DNA from 3 places in the Aerococcus mictus genome. Region 3 is predicted to be linked to each of the others. Evidence: riboswitches for the same ligand, from Rfam matches in the RefSeq annotation. Region 3 holds a riboswitch; each other region holds the start of a gene.
The links. Region 3 has a riboswitch for thiamine pyrophosphate ahead of DBT49_RS00355 (hydroxyethylthiazole kinase). Riboswitches for the same ligand answer to the same signal wherever they lie in the genome.

Region 1: linked by a shared signal. The riboswitch ahead of thiT (energy-coupled thiamine transporter ThiT) and the one ahead of DBT49_RS00355 (hydroxyethylthiazole kinase) in region 3 are both predicted to bind thiamine pyrophosphate.
Region 2: linked by a shared signal. The riboswitch ahead of DBT49_RS03020 (LuxE/PaaK family acyltransferase) and the one ahead of DBT49_RS00355 (hydroxyethylthiazole kinase) in region 3 are both predicted to bind thiamine pyrophosphate.

Annotation. Positions count from the first base shown of each region.
Region 1 covers NZ_CP132985.1:514,792-522,518, forward strand. Annotated here, with positions in the region: gene DBT49_RS02475 (hydroxymethylglutaryl-CoA reductase, degradative) at 293-1,612, opposite strand; gene DBT49_RS02480 (iron-sulfur cluster biosynthesis family protein) at 1,741-2,064, opposite strand; gene DBT49_RS02485 (alpha/beta hydrolase) at 2,170-2,997, opposite strand; gene pyrR (bifunctional pyr operon transcriptional regulator/uracil phosphoribosyltransferase PyrR) at 3,153-3,686, shown strand; TPP riboswitch at 3,685-3,784, shown strand; gene thiT (energy-coupled thiamine transporter ThiT) at 3,837-4,403, shown strand; gene DBT49_RS02500 (cation:proton antiporter) at 4,729-5,985, shown strand; gene DBT49_RS02505 (Crp/Fnr family transcriptional regulator) at 6,073-6,726, shown strand; gene DBT49_RS02510 (thioredoxin family protein) at 6,840-7,148, shown strand; gene DBT49_RS02515 (aryl-sulfate sulfotransferase) at 7,151-7,727, shown strand, end outside.
Region 2 covers NZ_CP132985.1:640,467-648,193, reverse strand. Annotated here, with positions in the region: gene DBT49_RS03025 (acyl-CoA reductase) at 1-879, opposite strand, end outside; gene DBT49_RS03020 (LuxE/PaaK family acyltransferase) at 872-1,909, opposite strand; TPP riboswitch at 1,971-2,056, opposite strand; gene rpmG (50S ribosomal protein L33) at 2,453-2,608, opposite strand; gene DBT49_RS03010 (penicillin-binding transpeptidase domain-containing protein) at 2,718-4,838, opposite strand; gene DBT49_RS03005 (YfhO family protein) at 5,022-7,706, shown strand.
Region 3 covers NZ_CP132985.1:67,356-75,082, reverse strand. Annotated here, with positions in the region: gene adhE (bifunctional acetaldehyde-CoA/alcohol dehydrogenase) at 1-928, opposite strand, end outside; gene thiD (bifunctional hydroxymethylpyrimidine kinase/phosphomethylpyrimidine kinase) at 1,330-2,778, opposite strand; gene DBT49_RS00355 (hydroxyethylthiazole kinase) at 2,765-3,604, opposite strand; TPP riboswitch at 3,761-3,859, opposite strand; one part of gene DBT49_RS00350 (IS3 family transposase) at 4,125-5,041, opposite strand; one part of gene DBT49_RS00350 (IS3 family transposase) at 5,041-5,551, opposite strand; gene apf (aggregation-promoting factor) at 5,925-6,623, opposite strand; gene nadC (carboxylating nicotinate-nucleotide diphosphorylase) at 6,938-7,727, opposite strand, start outside.

The DNA of each region.
Region 1 (7,727 bases), 450 kb from region 3:
TGTAGCAACTGGAAGAAAAAGGCGTCAAAATTCTCAAAGAGAATTTGACGCTTTTTTCTGAAGCGGATGTTCGTTCTGTGACTGGAACACGTTTGAAGAGAGTGTGACAGTCACGTCAAAGGACGAAACCGCTGGAGAAAACTGTCATAAGCACAGGAAACTGTGTGTCGGCAGTTTTTGAAGCGGACGTTCGTCCTGTGACTGGAACACGTTTTGATTATAGAGTTCGTATTTGAAAAAGGGCCTGGGTGTTTTGTCCCAGGCCCTTTTCTAATGGAAAAATTACTCTTGATTAAAGTGATTGACGGAGGCCATCTAAGATCGCCTTGGCGTTTTGCCGGTCCATGTGCTTTGCCTTTTGTAAGGCTTGACTGACTTGGTCCACTTCATCGCCCTGGGCGCCCACAGCGATGGCCAAGGACCGGGCTTGAAGTGACATGTGCCCCGCTTGGATACCCTCAATGACCAAAGCCCTCAATGCGGCTAGGTTTTGAGCTAGGCCGAGGGCAGCGACAATCTTCATTAAGTCGTTAGCACTGGGCTGGTCGAGTAAGTGGTGGACGAGTTTAGCGGCAGGGTGAATTTTGATTGATCCACCGACACTTCCTAAGGGAAGGGGGAGGGTGATCTCTCCAGCTAATAGGCCTTGGTCTTCAAGGTAGTCCCATTTGGCCAGGCCCCGGTATTGTCCGGATTGGCTAGCATAGGCGTGACAGGCTGCCTCCACCGCCCGCCAGTCGTTACCGCTAGCGAGGACCAGAGCATCAACCCCATTCATAATCCCTTTATTGTGGGTTGTGGCCCGATAAGGATCGACTTGGGCCAGTTGGCTGGCTTGACTAATCCGCTTAGCCACTACTTTGGGATCTTGACCAGGCTTAGCCAGAGCTTCAATAGGGATTTGACAAGTCGCTTTAGCCAGACATTGGGTAGCTAAGTTGCTTAAAATGGCCATTAATTTTTCTAGACGGGGTAGTGACTCATCCTTTTGACTAAGTGCTTCAATGTGACTGGCTAAGGCTTCCAGCATGGTATTCATCATATTGGCGCCCATGGCTTCTTGGGTGTCTACCGTCATATAGACCACAAAAAAAGGCTCGCTTTCACTGGGATAGTAGGCCGTTTCTAATTGGCGTACCCCACCGCCCCGTCGGCTGAGGCTGGGATGGGCCTGGTTGGCGACCTGGATGAGTTCTTCTTGGTGGTCTTTGATGTAAGTTGTCCAGATGTCAGCTTGACTGGCTTGGTCTAAGCCTAAGAAGACCATTTGCCCAGTCATTTGTCGGTCTAGGACCTCACTATGGAAGCCACCACCTGCCTTAGCCATTTTAGCGGCGTAACTAGCTGCTGCAATGACACTCGGTTCTTCGATCGCCATGGGGATCAAGTAGTCTTTTTGATTGATGACAAAGTTCATTGCCAGTCCTAGGGGGAGGGAGTAGGTTCCGATGAGATTCTCAACCATGTTATCAGCCAGGTCTAAGGCTAGGCCCTGGTTATTTTTGAGATAATCTTTTTCTGCATCACTAATATAGTGGAGCTCATTTAAGCGGGCCAGACGTTCCTCTAAGGGGAGACGGTAGAAGCCCTGTAAATTCACTTGAGTCATGATAACCTCCTAATTGCTTTGTTTATCAGTGAGGGGGAATTTTCGTACTTTTCCATAAAAAAAGAAGTTGGCGATTGCTTCCAACTTCTAGTTTATGGGTCATTGCTTTATTAATCAATAGCCGGTCACTATTAATGATCGATACAATAGATATTATCATCGACCATTTGATCGTCAGTTAAGAGGACAAAAACTTGCCGGAATTCATCAAAATCGATCCGGTTATCATTGCCTAACATGCTGAGAGCTTGTGTTGTGACATGGATTTGACCAATATGGGTTTCAAGGACCTCATCAAAGCTTTCAAAACTCGGTGCATTGGTCTGTAAGACTAGACTACGATAGGCTCTGTGGCTGGTATGACCGGTTTCATCGGAAGTGGTTAGGCAAATATTATGGAAACGATCTAAGCTTTGTAACTGTTGTATGGCTTTCTGGGTGAAAAATAACTTCATGGCATATCCTCCTCACAACAACTCTTATAAGGATGATTATATCAGAATTTGTGAGCAGTTTAGTTGGAAAAGCCTAAAAATAATTTTTAAAACGTTTTCATACCTTCACCAGCCGCTACTGAGAAAGCGGAGGCAGTCGGGGAGATGTTTGGCCCAGTAAAATTCATTATGCTCTTCATCCACATAGATGTTGAAGTCAATATTTTCTACCGGGATACCTCCTGCTATCAGCAAGGCCTGGTAGTGGAGGGAAGCATCGATATAGGCTTGGGCCATATTGCCTGGGAGAAAGAGACGGTCAGTATCGTCGCCTTCTTTGGTGCCGACTTGGAGGTAGATTTTTTGCTCGGGGTCTAAGCTTTGCGACTTGAGATAGCGGTCAAAGGGTTCTTGGGCTATCCATTGGGCTAGGGAAAAAATCCCCAAGCGGCCAATCTGATCGGCATACTTAATTCCCATATAGGCGGTAATATTGGCCCCAAAAGAAGACCCGATCATGGCGGTATGTTTTTTATCGGTTTTAGTTCGATAGGTCTGGTCGATAAAGGGTTTAACCACTTTCATAATGAAGTCACTAAAATCATTGCCTAAGCCGCCCAAGGGCCTTGCCTTAGGGTCACTAGGGTTTTCGAAGCTCCAAGCATTATAATCATCCGCCCGAGTCTGAGGGTCATTGTCGATTCCGACCACAATCATCTTGGCTAAATCGGGATTACGCTTGAGGGTGGGAATGACCTTCCAGGAATAACCTAGGAAGGATTCCTTACTATAAAAAACATTTTGTCCGTCATGCATGTAAACGACTGGGTAGGACGCGGATTCCTGCTGGTAATTTTTAGGGAGTAGGACTCGCACCCGCCGCTTCTTGCCAGAATAGGGCAAGCTTAAGTAGTGGGTTTTCATTTTTAGATAATAATAATCGGCATTGAACATGATTTACCTCCGCTTAATGTGCTATTAGCATACTTGACCCGGGGGGATTAAGCAAGCGCAATCCCCCTGACGATGCTCAAGGTTAAGAAATAATTGCAGACTTCACAATATTTCGCTACAATGATGAGTAGAATAAAGGATAAGGGGGAGATGCCTTGGCAACAGAAGTCGAGCTTCTCAACGAAGCAGAAATGAAGCGCGCCTTAACGCGAATGAGTTATGAGATTTTGGAACGCAACCATGGTACCGCTAATTTAGCCATCGTGGGGATTAAAACCCGGGGAGCTATTATTGCTAACCGGATTAAGGACCGCATCAACCAGTTAGAAGAGGCTGATGTCTTTTATGGGGAATTAGACGTCCGCGCCTATCGTGATGACCTCGACCAGGAAAAGGATAAGCTGATCAAAGACTTATCCCAGCTGGACTTTGATGTGAATGGTAAACATATCTTTATCTGTGATGATGTGCTCATGACCGGTCGGACCATTCGGGCGACCATGGATGCCTTGATGGATCATGGGCGTCCAAGCAAGATCTCTTTAGTGACGCTCATTGACCGGGGCCACCGGGAATTACCGATTCGAGCGGATATTGTTGGTAAAAATATTCCCACTTCCCGGCAAGAAAAAATTCGGGTCAAGATGCGGGAACTCGACAGTAAGGATGCAGTATATATAATTAAATAGTTGGTACTAGGGGAGCCTTTATGGCTGAGATGTAATTTACAGACCCTTTGAACTTGAGACTAGGTAATACTAGCGGAAGAAAGTGCACGATAAACAGGTAAGAGGCATTTTCTCTTACCTGTTTTTGTGCTAAGAAAGGATTTAATTATTATGGGACAAAGTAAACAAGTAAGGATTTTATTGGAAATTGCTATGGTAGCGGTATTAGCTTATTTATTAGGACTTTTGCCGACAACCAATGGAGTTGGTATTGGGGTGAACTTAGGAGTTATTCCCATTTATTTGATCTCCTTAAGACGGGGGATAAAGAGCGGTTTTGCTGCCGGCTTTCTGTTTGGGCTCTTGCAATTAATCACCGGTCAAGCCACGATTCTAACTCCCTTCCAAGTCTTCCTTGAATACTTCTTCGCCTTTATGTTGGCAGGTTTAACTGGAGTTTTTGCTAATCGCGTGAAGAGTGCAGCCTTAAAAGGGGATAAAAAAGGCCTATGGGTCGGTATCTTTTCAGCGACCTTTATTGGGATGGTTGCCCAATACTTTATTCATTGGTTCGCTGGCTATGCCTTTTGGTCTTCCTATGCGCCAGAAGGAATGAATGCTTGGTGGTATACGACGATTGTCAATGTACCTACCGGTTTCTTTACCTGGTTAGTAGGGGCTTTAGTGGTGGCCTTGTTATTTAATAATGCCCCCAGACTCTTAAACCCAGAAGATTAAGCTGCAATTTTAACGATTGATTAGATGGAATGATTATTTTGAGACGTCCTTTGAGGGGGCGTTTTTTTATTGACGGAGACCTATTTTTGATAAAAAAAGAAAGATTTTATAGAATTGTTGGCGCGCAAACACTTTAATAAGAAAGCGTTTGCTATAATGTTTTGTGAAAAGGATAACTAAAGTTAAAGCCTAGCTGAAGGCTTTCTCTCTTTTTTTAGTTAAGTATGTGAAATTATGAACTATATTTTTCACCCAAAGTGAGAAGGCTATAACGACCAATAAGTAATAGAGAATTTAAGAAAAATATTGGAAAGGAGTGTTCAATGTGTTTGTTCTTCGATTCTTACTGGCAATGATTATTGCTTATTTTGCCGGAGAACTGGCTAAGAAAATCAAATTCCCAGCAATCATTGGTTGGTTGATTGTGGCTATGTTTCTCGGAGAGCACGGGCTAAACCTTTTAAGCCCTGAATTAATTTCAACCAAGGTTTATCAATCACTGATGGTACTCATGCAAATTCTGGTGGGGTCGATGGTGGGCTATAAGTTAGTTTACCGTGACATCAAAGATTCCATCAGTAAGGTCTTCGCCATGGGACTATCCGATTTGGTGGTAACCTTTACAGTAGTGACGGGGTCCTTTGCCCTTATTCTTCATTTCCTAGGTTTACCAATCATTGCTGCCTTACTCTTTGGGGGAATCGCTATTGCAACTGCACCGGCCCCTCCGGTCTCAGTGGTGGAACAATATGATTGTTCTGGCCCCTTATCTGATTCGGTGCCCTCGATGACGGCTTTTAACTCAGTGATGGTTAACATTGTCTTCTTCCCCTTAGTTTCAGTGATTGGAGCAGTTCTAAACGAAAGTTCCACTTCCGTCTTAGGGTCATTACTGATTATGATTTTAGCTCCGATTCTCTTGGGAGGACTGATCGGAGTTGTCGCAGGGAAATTAGTAGGAAAGGGCGCTTCCAAACAGCAAAGCTTCCTTATTTATTTGCTCACCATGCTGGTCATCTATGCCTTAGATAATTATTTGAACTGGCATGTCTTTACTGAAACTCAGATGATGTCCTTATTAGCCGGAATTGCCGGGTCGTGTGCCTTTATGAACGTGGTTGATCCTGAGAAAGTTCCGAGCTTGCAAATGGATCTCGGACCGGTTCACTCTTACGCCTTAATGATTTTCATTGTCAACCTATCGATTCACCTGAATCCAGCGGCCTTATTTGATGGCGGCATGCTTATGGTAGCTTATATCTTGATTAGAGCCCTAGGCAAATACTTGGGGTGCTATCTGGGAGCCAAAATCAGTCATGCGCCTAAAGTCGTTGAAAAGTATATGGGAGTCATTATGATGCCTCACTCTGGAGTTTCAATTATGTTTGCCGGGATTGCTGCTTATAATTTGATGGGCGTTTATCCTGAACTAGCTAATCTCTTACAGATCACTATTTCAGCCGCTGCCCTAATCATTGAAATTATTTCTCTCCCCGTAGCTGGCATGGTTTATCGAAAACTCGGTGAAGCGGGCAAGGAGAAAGAAAAATTGGCAAGACAAGAAGACTTACTGCCTAGTTAAGAAATGAAGTGAAGCAGACATGCCTCAGCTTGTATTAAAATAAAAGGAGAAAACCAACCATATTGAAAGATACAGGGGGATGGGAAAATGTCAACATCATTTATTGACTACTGTCTCAACCATGAGAAAGTCATTAATCACACCCGCCAGGAAAGCTATAAAAAGGGCGATGTGATTGAGACTATTGGAACACGGATTACTGAAATTGGCATTGTCGATAAAGGTTTACTCAAAACAGTGAATTATTCGGCAGAAGGGAAAGAGTTAAATACCACACTCTTCTTTACCAATTCAATCCTATTGGAATACCTTTATTTTAACGAGAATCTAAACTATACCTATGATTTAGTGGTCTTACGTGCCACTACTGTTACCTGGATACCGGCAAAATTATTTAAAGCTATCGTTTTTGAAGACAGCTTGGGCATGGAACTCTATGTCCACCACTTGATTGAGCGGGGCTTAGAATCACAGCGGATCATTTCTTGCTTGAACTATCCCACCATTCGTGAACGGGTGTGTTACTGGATTGCCTCCAAGAACTCCCTAGAAATTGGGCGGAGCGATATAAAACCCGACATGGAATTACCCTTCACCCAAGAAATTTTTGCCAAGTTAATCAAGGTCAGCCGGTCCAGCCTAAACCAAGAATTACACCATATGGAAGAAGAGGGCTTCTTTAAAATGACACGGAAGGCCCTGACCCATATTAATCAAGAGAAAATTTGGGATAACCTGTAAAGGAGTTGATGTCAAAGATATTCATGACTCATGCGATGGGTTTAAGGCTTAATAAAAGTTTTAACCACTGCATCATCAAATAGCTATCAAACATTGAATGAAGGAGTGTTGAGATGATAAAAGAATACCAACAAGGTGATTTTAAAGCTGAAATTGCTGAGGGCAATGTTTTGGTCGATTTCTATTCGAAGACCTGTGGCCCTTGTAAAATGTTAAGTTTTATCCTAGAGGATATTAATAAAAGCCATGGGGATGACCTGACTATTCTTAAAGTGAGTTTTGAAGAAAATACTGACATCGTAGAAGAATATGGCGTCGAAGGCTATCCAACCTTAGTTTATTTTAAAGACGGTAATGAAATCACCCGAAAAGCGGGCTTACAACAAAAACCAGTGATTGAAAAAATGTTAGAGGAGGAATAACCATGACAGAAACAGCAACCTATACCTACAAAGAACACCTGATTGAAAAACAAAGAAAAGCCGAAGAGGCTATGTTAGAAGAGTTTCACTTGGGTGACTATACCCTAGACAATCCCTTAGTGAAATACAATGCCTATCTCATTAACCCCTTATCCGCAGTGGTTCTCTTCAAGACCGAAGAACCTACCGCGATTACTGTCCGTGTCTTAGGTAAAACTGAAGAAGCAGATATCTTCCAAACCTTCCCTGTCGGCACCGAACATGTTCTTCCTATTGTGGGACTCTATCCTGAATATGAAAACAAGGTGGAAATTTATCCTTACCAAACCCCTTCCAAAAAGCATACAGTGACCATTCCGGTGGGCGAAGTGGAAGGAACCGACCTGGTGAATTCGATTGAAACTACTCCAGAATATATGCAGGACAATATCATGTTCCTCTGCCCGGCTAACTATGCCTTAGCCATTGCGGTTGACTATGCGGGTGACGTGCGTTTGAAATTAGATGTACCAATGGTCTGGGACGTTAAGGTGCTAGATAATGGCCATTTACTCATGTCCAGTGACCGCTTGACCTCTA
Region 2 (7,727 bases), 570 kb from region 3:
AATTTGAGGGGAGTAGCATCCTTGTTGATCATAATAAACGACTGCTTTAGCTGCTTCATGAACGAGATGATTTACCTTTTCAGCATTTAATAATTGATGATGAATAAGGCCAAAACTCAATTTATTGCCAAAAGCTATGAAATGACTTGTTGGTGACAGCTTTGCTTGAATAGCTGCCATGGTTTGATTATTTCCATAAGCAAGGACACAATCAGAAGCGTCAATCAGGGTTTGCTCACGCTCCTTATCTCCTCCCTGCCAGGAAACGATTGCTAATTTATTAGCCAATTTAGGCTCAATTCGAATCAGTAATTGACAAAATAAGCCAATGAAACTCGGTTCACTAGAAGATACTTTTCCAATTAGCTTCCCTTTCACTAATAAATTAGCCACTAAACTCCATAAGGGTAAAGCAGGCACATTTCCTGCCCATATATGCGCACACATTTGTGGGGCAAAAGCGCGACTATATCCCCCATGTATTCTGGGCACAAATTCTTCTAAAATATTAGGATTTTCAAAATTTTCAGCGACCCAGCGCCTTAGCTCATGTTGCCTAAAATTCAATAAAAATTTAGTCAAAGCTAAGCGTAGAATTTCTGAATCATAGCCGGTAATAATAGGAAGTATTTTTTCATATTTCTTTCTAAGAGAATTCTGGCGATCTAATAAACAAATGGTCGCCTTATCGATAGCTGCTATGGTTTCTGTTAAACTGATTTCAGAAGTATCATTTTTCATGCGTTCTATCATTATTTTTAACTGTTCAACATTAGGCGCTGGGACTTGAATCCGTATTGAATCAAATATAAGTTCACGGTTTTCAATAGCAAGATCATCTACTATAGGTGGCAAATAGCCACAGTTTATGTTAATCATGGTGACCCTCTAACCAATCTTTAGCTGCTATAGAGCAGCCCTTAGGCTCTCCATTTTTTACTCGCCCCAATAATTCAAAACCTTCTCCATGGTCAATTGCTAAGTCTCCTGTTTGAATAGCAGGGACAGAATTAATATTTGCTAAATCAATATGAACGAGTAAACCTGGTTTCCCCTGTTCAACCTCTACACCCGTCGCGGGATCGATGATTTTGTATTTTATCCAATGCGGCCCTCGTTTTAATAACAATTTGTCAAAAGCAAACTGGGTATAATATTCTGTGGATAATTCTGTCATACCATACATATTCACTGGATTTGTTCTTACCGGGAAAACCGAAAGCAGCTTTTGATAAAAAGTATCTAGCTGATAAACCTTAGAAAAATTTTTGAAGCCACCAGTATCAAATAATAGACTATCTGGATGGATCGGAAGCACTTCTCCTTGGCTTAAGGCTTCAAATAAGTGTACAAAGCTATAACTAGCTCCTAAAATAATTACTGGTTGCTTTTGATGCGCTATTAGCCATTCTTTTAAAGCAGCGACTTCTAGGCCTTTCTCAGTGATAAAATGCATGGAATCCGGCTGACCATTAGCCTTCAATATTTCTAAATAGTGAGCCAGTGAAGAGTTAGGCATCTCTTTTTCATTTGGAAAAAGAATTGCCGTAGGTAAACATTGATCAGTGACATACTGCTTAAAACCTAACAAGGCAGACAAATCATAAATTTCTAGATCTTTATGATAGTGTTTTCCACTGACTCCCGTCGTCGTCCCGCTTGTCATAAATATACGCGAACATTGTTCATGTGGTGTTGCACTCAAAAATGCATTTTTAAAGGCATCGGTTGACACTGCCGGGATGTCCTTCCAATGACCTACTTGTCTTATCCCTACAGCTCTTCTTTGACAGAATTGCTGATAATCTTGATTATGTTTATATAAATATTCAAATAAAAGTAGAGCCACATCATTAAAATTTTCTTTTTCTTCGGGATGCTCTATAAAATGTTTAATAATCTTTTTCATTTTTCCCTCCTACAAAATAAAAAGGCCACTATCCTCTTGAGTTCAAGATGACAGTAGCCTTCTCCCGTTGAATAGATTTCCCTACGCAATAACTTGATCAGGTTCTACGGGTATATTCTCAGCCATCCGGCACCCCGAATCTCAATTCACACAAATTTTATCATAGCGCTTACATAGCATCAATATGTAAGGCTTTTTTTAATGATTTCATAAAAAATGACTTGCAAGGAGGAAAGTGAGCTAAAAGTAGAAAATCCCTGATATCCATGGAAGGAATTAGGTGCGATAGACTGTCGACTGTCTACCATAGTTAGTTCATGTGGTCCAGGTCAGACTTTTGCAAGCTATTTCGATTAGGAAATTTTTAAAAAGAGGCTGGAAAAACTTTCCAACCTCTTTTCACTATATAGATATCTAAAAAGAAAATGTCATTCGAAAGCCAATCTCAGCCTTAACTTAATAAGAGCTTCCAACAAGTATCAGCAAATCGAGTGATAGTCTGAAATCTATCGGCACATTCTCTTTTTAGCAATAGAAATATTTCTATTTTTTAACTTCTCTAAATAAGCATACTTTACGTAATTTTGGACTATATTTTTTTAATTCAATACGGTCAGGGTTGTTACGACGATTTTTTTCTGTTAAGTAAATGCGTTCGCCCTTAAGTTCCGTATTTTCTAAAAGAATGTTAATACGCATTATTTTCCCTCCATCAGATCAATAATTTATCATAGATTTTTAATCATACCTTAAAAAGTCTACCATAGTTCTCAGTGCTTTTCAAACTTTTTATAAAAATGCCCTTTAATTATTTTTTATGGTAATAGGCATCCAAGACCTTGTGTCCAACAACTTCTGCTGTTTTATCATAAGCCGAGGCACTGATTTCAGGAATGACTACCGATAAGGCAATCTTAGGTTGTTCGTAAGGTGCGTAAGAAACAAAGGTCGAGTTAATTATCCCTTCGGTCCCTGTTTCCGCCGTACCAGTTTTAGCAGCAATAGTCACCGGGAAGCCTCTAAATTCATTATATGAGAGGCCTTGCGGATGGTTGGCTGCTGACCAGAAACCTTGTTGAATCCGTCCCAGTGCTTCTGGACTTAATTGTACGGCATTCAACAATTTAGGTTGGTTTTGATAAACCACTTGAGGGGTGTCAGACTCATGCTCACCATTTTCTCTGAGCACTTGTTTAAGCACATGGCTGGCATAGCGTTTACCACCGTTAGCGATAGTTGCGACATATTGGTTCAATTGCATGGGCGTATAGGTATCATATTGACCAAAAGCCAAGTCAATATAGTTACCAGGGTTCCCCCCTTCACCTTCCAGACCAGTCACCTCATTTTGTAGGTCAATGCCGGTCGAGCTTCCTAAACCAAATTGATGGTAAAAATTACGCAACTTATTACCCGTTTCTGGATCTAAACCAGCCAGGGACATCCCTGCTTCATAGTTGGGCAGGCCACCAATCGCCATGGCAGTCCGAATCATATAGACATTGGAAGACCTTGCCAGAGCCATGACATCATTAATAGGAACGGGGCTAGTATTGTGGGCTGCCCACCAGGAAGCCTTCCTTGGTGTCCCAGTAAAGTAAAGCGGTTGGTCAATAAAGATATTTTCTTGACCCGGTTTTAAGACGCCATAATGGTAACCGGCCCCAACTGTGGCCCCTTTGACTGTAGATCCCATGGTAAAGGATGAATTAATGGTTCCCAGGGCATCGTCAATGATTTCGCCATGTTCATTGCGGTATTTACCAGCCATGGCCAGGATCTCCCCGTTATTAGGGTCACTGGCTACCACATAGATGGAATTATTTTTACCGGTACTTGACCCGTGCAGGTAGCCTTCCAAAATTTCTTCAATTTTCTTTTGGAAATCTGTATCAATAGTTAATTGAACAGTGTTTCCCATGGAGCCAGGATAAGCCTTGTCGGTTCTAACGACCTCGCCCCTTTGGTTAATTTCAGTTTCGTACTTGGTCTTGGCGCCGTGCAGGGTATCTTCATGCATGGCTTCCAGGTAAGACTTACCAACCCGGTCATTGCGGGCATAACCTTGGGCCAGGTAGTATTCAGCCTTATCACTCGGCAGTCCTTCTTCTTCAGAAGTCACGCTACCGATTACTGAACGGAGTAAATCTTTTTGTGGATATTCTCTGCGCCAATCCATGGTGGTATTGACCCCAGGCATTTCATTACTATGCTCGCTGACCAGGGCAATTTCTTCATTGCTGACATCCTTGTTTTTAATCAAGGTTGGTGTGAGGGCGTAGGCCCCATTCATGCGCTTATAAATCAGAACCGCTTCGAGATCATCTCCAGAAAAATTGATATCCTCTTCAGAGACGTAGGATAATTGCTTTTCATAAAGTTCACTATCCCTTAACCGCAAGTCTTCTTCTGACATCCGCTCATTTAAGCGGTCTTGGTTGCTGGCAATCCAATAATCCTTTCGGTCTCGTTCTGTGACTTCCCCAGTATCCAAATGAATAAAACTGGCTAATTTTCGGGCAGTCTTGGCCATGTCTTCCCCCGTGACATTGGGGCCTCGAGTGTAATTAATGGCTTGGAGTCCCTCGTTATCCACCAACATCTTATGGTTACGGTCCACAATATAACCTCTAGGAACACTTTCTTCAGACATATTCTTTTCAGTCATATGGACCAGTTCTTGGAAGGCTTGACCATTAACAACCTGTAAGTAGCCTAAGCGGAAGATAAGTAGAGCAAATAAAATAAATACAATATAAAGTAAAATGTTTAGCCGATTCAGGTAATTGTGCCAATGGGGCGATTTCCGCCGTAAAGTTTTGGAATTAACCTGGGCTTGTTTTTCTCTCCCCTTGCGCTTAGCTGACTTATCAAAGTCATGCGACATGCCTTCACCTACTTTCTTTTTCTTATCATCATTAAGTGCCAACACTCACTTTCTAAAAAGCAAGTCACCTATCATTATAATCGATTTCTATGATTTTGTCTGACTGAAAGTAGACTTTTATAAATTCTTTGAAAGATCTCTTGCCCTTGCCATGTTCTGATAAATTAATTTGTGCTAAGCTAAGGTGAAATAAAGCATCTTTAAGGAGTTAGCACGGTGTCTTTAATGAAGAATTTTTCCAAAATGAATGCAGTTAAACGGTCGCTCTTATTAGCGGCCGGCCTCCCAGTTTTAATCCTGGTCTTTATTTACCTGTTTCAGGGTCTCTTTCCCTTTGGCAATCAGACGATTTTAACTGTGGACTTAGGCCAGCAATATATTGATTTCTTCCAATATTACCGGGAGACCCTGCTAGGCAATTGGCAGCAAATCTTCTACTCTTTCCAAAAGGGAATGGGAGGAGAGATGGTAGGAACTTGGACTTATTATTTAATGAGTCCCTTTAACCTCCTACTCCTCCCCTTTCCCCAAAAAGCCCTTCCCTTAGCCTGTGTCTGCCTGGTCCTAGCCAAGAGCGCAGCTGCTAGTGCTAGTTTTTTCTGGCTACTTTACAAAAATTATGGCGATCACGGCCCCTTAACCATCAGTTTTGCCTGTTTCTATAGTTTAATGGGCTATTTTTCCGCTAACCAACTCAATATCATGTGGCTAGATGGCCTGGTCTTTTTGCCTTTAATCATCCTAGGCATCCGGGACCTTATCCACCACCAAAGGAGCACTTACTATATCATTAGCCTGGCTCTCTTATTGATAGCCAATTATTATATCGGTTATATGGTTTGTCTTTTTGCTATGCTCTTCTTTCTTTATGAACTCTTTGGCGCCCAATTTACCAAGAGGCTTAAACAAGCAAAATTCTCATTCAAGCAATATTTTACTAGTGGCCTGCGCTTTATTTTGTCTTCCGTGGCAGCTGCCGGACTAGCAGCTTTCAGCCTTATTCCGACCTACTTTGCCCTGGCCCAAAGTAAAGGCAGCTACCAAGACCTTCATTTTGACTGGTCCTTTGCCTATCCACTCTGGCAGGTCATCAGCAAATTGGTGGTCGGCCCCTTTAACTTTGACCAAATGCCGGAGGGTTTACCTAATATCTTTGTCCCTTCCCTGGCCATTTTAGCGGCCCTGGTATTTTTCCTGCAAAGGCGGTTCAGCTGGCAAGAAAAACTGATGAGCTTTTTGGTCTTAGCTTTCTTACTCTTGTCCATGAATGTTAAAGCCCTAAATTTAATCTGGCATGGTTTTCAATATCCTATCTGGTACCCCTACCGTTTTTCCTTTGTCTTTTCTTTTTTCGTCCTTTACCTAGCTTATCGGACTGTAAGGCAAGTAGAACCTCTAGGTAATAAGCCAGCCATTGTGACCCTTTGCCTAATTGGTTTATCTACTCTGACCTTGGCCTTACACTACCAGGATTTTTCTTATATTAGTCCTAATAGCCTCCTTTTCTCAACAATAGCCTTTGTGTTTAGTTTTTTTGGCCTCTACTATCTCAGTCACTCCAGTATGAAAACGGCTCCCTTGCTACTTTTATCTGCCTTGGCTTTGATTGAAAGCATGACCAATACCGCTTTAACCTTAAATTCTATTTCTTACCTGAACTATGATAGCTACGCCCAGTATTTAGAAGTCAGCCAACCGCTTTTAGCTCGTTTGCAGGATGATTCCGGCGAAGATTTCTACCGCATTGCTAAGACCTTTCAACGGACTAAAAATGACCCCATGCAATTGTCCTACTATGGATTAGACCATTTTAATTCAACCATTGAAAGATCGACCACCGAGCTTTTTAAAGCTTTGGGCCAACCGACAACCACTGGTTCAGTCAATTACTCGAATGGCAGCTTGGTAACGGATAGCCTCTTTAATGTCAGGTATCTGATTAATAGTCAAGTCCAAAGCCAAAAAGAAGTGGAAGATAAGGCCTATGAGCGCCGCTTAGTTAGCCACCGCCCCGATTTCAACCATTATCCTTTAGTTGACCAGGTCCAAGGTTTTTCTGCTTTTAAGAACCCCTACGCCCTGTCGCTCGGCTTTCTGGTCAATGAAGCGATCAGTCAGATGGACTTAGTCCCTGACCAACCGATCGATAACCAAGACAAACTCTTGGCCTATCTCAATGATCAAGACGATCGAGCGACTAAGGACAGCTCTCTGGATTTCTTCCAGGTCAGAGACTTTAAGCGAATGGATTTAACTAACCTAGAAAGTGATGAACCCAGTCGGATTAATACCAGCTACCATAAGAAGGACCTAGAGAGTAAAAGTTTTATCGACTTTACCCTAAAAATTGATAGCAAGCACGCCTACTACCTGACTGTACCAGGGGATTTATCGGAGGACGATGTGACATATTACTTAGATGGCAAAAAGCTAAACTATGATAAAAGTTACAATTCTACCCAAGTCTTTAATATCGCCAACCAATCCAGCCCAGGAGAAAGGATTTTTACCATCGAGGTAAAAGCGGATAGTATCAACCTTTCCCAGCTCAACCTCTATTCTTTAGCTAACCAAACTTTCGATCAGGTGATGAGTAACGTGGCGGATCAAAAACTTCATATTAGCCGCTTCGCTGATAACCACATCAAAGGACGCTTTGAAGGCAAAACACATGACCAAGCTCTCCTCCTTACCATCCCCTATAATGAAGGCTGGCGGGCCCAGGTCAACGGTAAAAAAGTCAATTTGGAACCAGTTTTAGACCGGAGTATGATGGTCATTAAAGAAATCCCCCAAGGAGAAAATCAACTAGAACTCCGTTTTTGTCCTCAAGGATTAACCTTAGGTATAGTTATTTCCCTATCCCATGTCCTTGTTCTGTGCATGCTTTACCGAATCAAACGGAAATAGAACAATTAGAAAATGCATCCA
Region 3 (7,727 bases):
TGAGTTTGGCTTGGTCAACCGCCTCACTATTGGCTTTAGCTCCAAAGCAGAATTCTTCTAAGAGGGCTTTTTCCTTTTGGTTGACAAAGTAAACATGGTAGGACTTCATTTCTTTAATGAAGGCGGGGTAGATTTCTTTGTCAACAATGGCAGCTTGTTCTGAAGCACAAACCATCCCATTATCGAAGGCCTTACTCATGACAATATCATTCACGGCTTGCTTGAGGTTGGCCGTTTTTTCAACATAGGCAGGCACATTCCCTGGTCCCACACCCAAAGCAGGTTTCCCACAAGAATAAGCAGCCTTAACCATAGCAGATCCCCCAGTGGCTAAAATGGTAGCGACATCAGGGTGGTTCATCAGTAAATTGGTGGCTTCCATGGACGCATGTTTTGAATCGATCCATTGGATACAGTTTTCAGGTGCCCCTGCCGCAATCGCTGCATCACGCACCACTTTGGCCGCATGGATAGAAGATTCCAGCGCTTGAGGGTGGAAGGAGAAGACAATTGGATTACGGGTCTTCAAGGAAATCAAGGACTTAAAGATTGCTGTCGATGTTGGGTTGGTAGTAGGGACAATCCCACAAATTACCCCGACCGGTTCAGCAATATAGGTCAATCCCTTGGCCTCATCACGATCAATAATACCTACTGTTTTCAAGTGGCGCATGTGGTTGGTCACATGTTCACAGGCAAATAAGTTCTTGGTTGCCTTATCTTCAAACACACCCCGTCCCGTGTCTTCAACGGCATGTTTGGCTAAGACCCCATGTTGGTCTAAGGCAGCAATCGATGCCTTGGTGACAATATGGTCGATTTGTTCTTGGTCTAAGGCCATAAAATCCTCTAAGGCCTGTTTAGCCTTAGCCACTGTCTCATCGATAAATTGTGGAATATCTACTTTTTGTTCTTTTCCTTTAGCCATTGTTCTTCCTAACCTTTCCTTTGATTTTTAATGACTTTCATCTTTATGGCTATTATGTTAAGTTATTCACAAATAAAAAGCAAGTGATTTTTTGTTTTTCTTTTTAGCTATAACCGCTTACAATTACTGAAACATTAGTAATTTAACCTTGTAATCGCTTACAACTTTTGAAATAATATTTTTATATTTTAATTAAAAAGAGAAAATATGTGTTTATTTTCACAAACTTAAAAAATATGCTCTTGACTAAAAACAGTTCCCCACTTTTCCAAAATATAGAAAAAAGGCCATGACAAGTTATCATGACCCTTATCGGTGTACAGATACTCTTCCCCTAGCAAGTCTAGCCTCGTGGAAGGGTTGAAAGACTAGAAATTATTTGCTAGGGGAAGTTAAGGCAATTAATCGTCATTGGGGTAATAAGTCAAGAGGCCAAAGCCATGGTTCAAGGGGCCACTCCCCTGACCTAGATCTAATTGATCTTTAAGGGCCAGGCTGAGATAGGTCTTAGCCCGGGCAATGGCAGTAACTAAGTCATCCCCCTTGGCTAGGTTGCTGGCAATGGCACTGGATAGGGTACAGCCAGTACCATGGGTATTGGGGTTATCAACCCGCTCGCCCTTAAACCAGTGGACCTCGCCCTCAGGGGTAACCAGGACATCATTAGCATCATTAACCCGGTGGCCACCCTTACAGAGGACAGCGACTTGGTAGGTCTGACTAATTTTCTTAGCGGCGGCTTCCATATCGGCTGCCGAATGGATGTCTTGTCCCGCTAAAACCTGGCTTTCAGGAATATTGGGAGTAATTAAGCAAGCGAGAGGAAAGACCTGGTCAGACAAGACCTGTACCGCTTGGTCTTGGATCAAGTTGGATCCGCTCGTTGCGACCATGACCGGGTCTACTACGACATGTTTAGCCTGATAGTTTTTAAGGGCTTTGGCAATTTCCTTCACTAAATCTACTTGGGAGACCATGCCAATCTTGACGCTAGCCGGAGGAATATCCTCAAAAACAGCCTGAAGTTGACTAGCCAAGGCCTCAGGACTGAGGTCATAGACCCCGGTCACACCCCTAGTATTTTGGGCGGTCACTGAAGTAATGGCACTCATGCCAAAGACTCCATTGGCCTGCATGGTCTTGAGGTCTGCTTGAATACCAGCTCCCCCACTAGAGTCTGAGCCGGCAATAGTGAGGACGGCTTGGAGTTTAAAGAGCTTTTCAGCCGCTTTACGGATTTCTTGAGTCGCTTGGTAGGGGTCTTCCGCCTTAAATAAAGCAGAAATCAGAGCCACCCCGGCCAGCCCCTGGTCCCGTAAATTGGCCATATTATCTAAGTTAATCCCACCAATGCCTACAATGGGAATATTCACCCCTTGGGCAATAGCTCTCAGGGTAGTCAGACTGGTGGCTTGGGCATTGGCCTTAGACTGGGTCGGATAGAGGGCGCCAACTCCCAAGTAGTCTGCACCAGCCGCCTGGGCATTTAGAGCGGCATTCAAACTCTTAGCCGAAGCCCCGATAATTTTTTCCGGGCCGAGTAGTTCTCTAGCCTGGTCAACTGGCAGGTCATCTTCTCCAACATGGAGGCCGTCAGCATCTACCGCCAGGGCCAGTTCATAGTCATCATCGATAATAAAGGGGACACCTGCTTCTTGGCAGAGGGCTTTGATTGTTTTAGTTAGACCCAGCTTCTCCTCTTGGTCTTTAAAGGGATGGTCCTTCAAACGTAGCTGTAAAATCGTCGCCCCTCCTGCTAAGACCTCTTTGACTTGCTGGATTAATTCGTCATGGTCAAAACGATCGGGCGTAATGGCATAGACCAATAAATCATTTTTATTGAATGTCATACTTGGCTCTCCTTTCTAATTCTTTGGCCTCTAATAAGAAAACCTGGTCAATCACCCGGTTGGAATAAGTGGCATTGCCCTCATAAGGCTGGAGGACTTGGGCAGCAATTTCTCCCGCCACCCCATAGCTAATCACGGCTGCTGTAGCTAGGTAAAAAGGATCCTCATCCGGATTACCGGCTAAAAAGCTAGCTAGGACGCCGCTTAACTGGCAACCTGACCCCGTATAGGAAGCCATCCAGGGGTGGCCATTTTCAATGACTGCCAGCCGCTTGCCGTCTGTCACTAAGTCAATCGGACCCGACATGGCTAGGATAATTCTTTTTTCTTGGGCATAAGCTTTAAAGTCCGGAGCAAAATCAGCCAGGTTGGCTAAGGTTACCTCGTCTCCAGGACCCAGGTCGACCCCAGATCCTTGGCTTTTTTCAAAAAGGAGACTTCGAATTTCCGAAGCATTCCCCTTCACCGCTGTCACTAACCCCTGGTCAATCAGATCTTGACAGAGCTTTAATTTAGACGGCATCGCTGAAACCCCCACTGGGTCTAAGACCACGGGATGGTGATCATTTTTCGCTGTGGTGGCGAGGTCCAACAATTCCTGATTAGGTCTGGGACTAGCGGCATTCAATAGCAAAAGGTCAGCTGTCTTGACTACATCCTGACTATTAGGTAAGTTATCGGTCATCACGGGACGCCCGCCACTGGCCAAAATCACATTGGCCACATCATGTATGGTGACATAATTATTTAAGACTTGGATCAGCGGGGCTTTCTCCTTGACCTGCTGACTATATTTCGCAAAGGGAAGGCTTATTTTTTTAGACATTGACTCATCTCTCTTATTCTGTTTAGATTACACATTTTATCTGCAGGTCTTTTACTTCTAGACAGAAAAAAGCCCTGCAAAGTATACTCCACTCGTGTACTTTGCAGGACTTCTTATCGTAAGGCTTTAGCAAAAGCTTGATTGTACCTTATAACGATATTTGAATTCTCACATCCCTACGCAAGTCTTAACTTTCTCAGGTTCAAAGAGTCCAGGTTTCCACCTATCTCAGCAAAAGCACCTCTTGTGAGTACTTTCTAACTATAACAGAAACCGCTTACCTATTCAAGACGAAGCACTTAGAGCCCTTTTTGAAAGCTGAGATAAATAAAAAACTCCAGCCCAGTATGGTGACCCCAATAAGTTGGACTTTATATATAGTGAGTTGGCCTTTGGCCAGCTCTTTTTTGTTGCTTACAGTTCTTGCTTATTTCTTGCCGACACATTTACTCAGAAATTTAAACTTGTCAAGAGGAAGAGCGTAGCGGCTCTTGATAAGTTTAAAGTTTATGTGTAATCATTAAGCGGCGAAAGAAGCGTGATGAAGACGAAATTCTATAGGACTCCTAAAATCTAATTTTTCTTTGATTCTTTCACCATTGTAATAGATTATAAAATCTTCAATCGCTTGTGCTAATTCTTCAAAGGAATGATAAGTCCGACCATAGTAGACTTCTTGTTTTAGTAGACTAAAGAAATTCTCCATTGGCGAATTATCTAAGCAATTTCCTTTACGAGACATACTTTGAAAAATTCGGTGATCCTTCAAGAGCCGGGTGTAACTTTTCATTTGATAGGCCCAGCCCTGATCAGAATGAAAGGTTCTTCTGTATGGACATAATTTACTTGCTTCAATGGCAGCTTGTAGCCCCTCCAACATGCTTTGTCCATTAGGCTGATGTGTTATCTTAAAAGAAATAATTTCTCGATTAAATAGATCCATGTAAGGATCTAAATAGAGTTTTCCAGTTTGATAATTCCCAGAATCATCGGCATAGTAGTATTTAAATTCTGTTGTGTCTGTTGTTATTTTTTGATAAGGAATGGTCGAATCAAACCGCCGGTTGATACGATTTGGCGCTATCTCTCCAATCGTTCCTTTGTAGGAATTATATTTTCTTGTCTTTCTAGTATAGCTAGTGACCTGTATCCCCATAATTTTCATTAGGCGTTGAACTTTGTTTTTACTGACCTTATAACCACGGGAAAGCAGTTCAGCTCGCATTCTTCGATAACCATAATCCTTATGGGTTTCTCTGATGTCTTTCATTTCCTCTTTTAAATCGGCATCCTTATCAATTTCCTCATCTTTATTTTTCCAATAAAAGTAGGTCGATTTAGGAAACTTTAAAACGCTAAGAATATCTTTTAAAGCATATTTTTCATCATGGAGACGTGTGATTTCGGTCACTATTTCTTCTTTTCTCGCTTGACTCTTTGAGCCACACGTCTCCTCAATCCTTTTAAAAATTTGTTCTCAATTTCTAAATCCGTAATCCGTTGTTCAAGTTCCTTTATTTTTGCTTCACTTAACTGATTGGTTTCGCTGCTATCCTTTATTTGATTGATTTGTGATTTCTTTTTAGACACTTTAGGTGGCCTTCCTTTCCTCGCGGAAAGGCCATCAAGTCCTCTTTCATGATAAGCTCTTCGCCAATTAGCGATTAGACTTGGATTATTCATGTTTAATGAATTGGCCAATTCGCGATAACTCATTTCCGTACTTTCATACAATTCTATCGCATTTAATTTGAATTCAACAGTATAAACCTGTTGAGTCCGCCTTTTCTTTAAACCATCTACACCAAATTCATAATAGTTATTAACCCACCTTCGTAAAATAGAAGGATCTATTCCTGCTTTATTAGCTAAGGTTCGATAACTTCCTTTTTTCGCAATATAGTCTCCTACTAAATTCAGTTTAAATTCTAATGAATATTTAGACATAAAAATAACCCCCAAAAGTTGAATTCTTAGTCCAACTTTTGGGGGTCACTACACAGTGAGCCGGAGTTAATTGAGGAGTCTGAAACAAAAGTCTCAGTTTTTTGACTTTTGTCACACTCTTTTCAAACGTGTTCCAAGCGCAGAGCAAGCGTCCGCTTCAGAAAAAGGCGCTAAATTCTCTTTGAAAATTTAGACGCCTTTTTCTTCCAGCGGTCTTGCTCTTTGACGCGCTTGTCACACTCTTTTCAAACGTGTTCCAGTCACAGGACGAACGTTCACTTCAAAAACTGGGAACGCTCAGCTTCACTGAGCTTATCCCAGTTTTTTTCAGTGGTTTCGTCCTTTAATGTGACTGTCACACTCTTTTTTTATCTTAGTACCAACCGTTAGCGTTCCAGAATGCTAAAGCGTTGTCCCATGAACCGTAACGACCGGCTACGTATTGGTCAGCCACACGTTCTTGGTTAGCTGGGGAGTAGTCACCATTTAAGTAAGAAGCGCTTAATTGGTAACGTCCGATGTATTGGCCGTTAGTTGCTGAGTATGAACCACCAGATTCACGTTGAGCAATGATTTCTTTAGCGGATGAAGAAGAACCAGTGTAAGCGCTTTGTGCTGGAGCTGGAGCTGGTGCAGGTGCTGGAGCAGCAGCTGGTGCAGCTTGAACAGTTGCAGGTGCTTGGTAAGTTTGACCAGCAGTTTCATCAACGGTGTAAACTTGAGCTGCTTGACCTTGTTTTTCTACTTCAACTTCATTAACCTTACCTGATTGGTCAGATTTGAAGGTTAATTTAGTTCCTGGGAAGATTAAGTTAGCATTTTCGATGTTGTTGATTTCAGCTAATTCTTTGGTGTTCACGTCTGCTGCTTGAGCAATAGCGTTTAAGGTGTCACCAGATTTAATGACATAAACTTTTTCGTTGTCATCTAATTTTTGGAAGTCAGCTTTGATTTCTTCAACTGAACGTGCTTGCCATTCAGCTGCGTGTGCTTCAGTCGTTTCCCCAGCAGCAAAACTTACTAAGGCTGATAAAGCGATTGAGGTACCTACTAAAACTTTCTTCATATTCATGTGTAATAAAAATCCTTTCTTCTATACAAAGTTCATTCTTTTTTCTATTTAATATGATTAAGCCTGTTAATCATTCAGATTCATTTTTATCTCTCAACGAGGTCTTTCCCTCGTCGACATGAAATATACTATCATGGCTTCCAGACGAAGAAAAGGGATTTTCTGACTTGTTAAGGCCCTTTAATTACTTTGACATTTTAAAAGGATTTTCTGAAATATTTCTGTCGCCTTGTAACCTTGCTGTAACAAAAGTTAGGGCAAAACTTGAGCTATGGGTAGTAAAAATCAAGGATTTCTGCCTCAAGAGGCCAGACCTACTTCCTAACTTTCAAATGTTTGAGGGACAAATCTAAGATTCCGGCCGAATGGGTAATGGCCCCACTAGAAATATAGTCAATGGCTAGGTCCTTATAATCTGCGACATTGTCCCAGGTAAAGTTTCCTGAAGCTTCTATAATCGCTTGACCGTTAATGATCGCAATGGCTTCCTCCATGGTGTCATGGTCCATATTATCGAGCATAATAATATCGGCTCCAGCCTCCACTGCCGCTCTGACCATGTCCAGGTCCTCGACTTCAATTTCAATCTTCTTCACAAAAGGCGCATAGGCCTTAGCCGCTTGGATAGCTTCTTTGACCCCACCGGCAGCAGCAACATGGTTATCCTTGAGCATAATTTGGTCAGAGAGTGAGTAACGATGGTTATAGCCGCCCCCTACCCGGACTGCATATTTTTCCAAGGGACGGTAAACCGGGGTAGTTTTACGGGTATCCAGTAACTTTATCCCACTGCCTTCTAAGGCGTCTACAAAACGACGGGTAGCCGTAGCAATCCCACTCATTCTTTGAAGGAAGTTAAGGGCAATGCGTTCCCCACTTAAGAGGGTATTGACGGAGGCCTTGATCACCATTAGGGTCTCTTGATTAGCCACCCGGTCACCATCTCGGACCAGGCTCTCAAATTGAACCTCAGGATCTAAATGTAAGAAAACCCGCTTGAAGAGATCCAAACCACAAATCACTCCTGCTTGCTTAGCTAAGAGCTCTACCTGGGCTGCTTGCCCCTGGTAAATAGCATTGGTCGACAGGTCTTCATAGGGAATA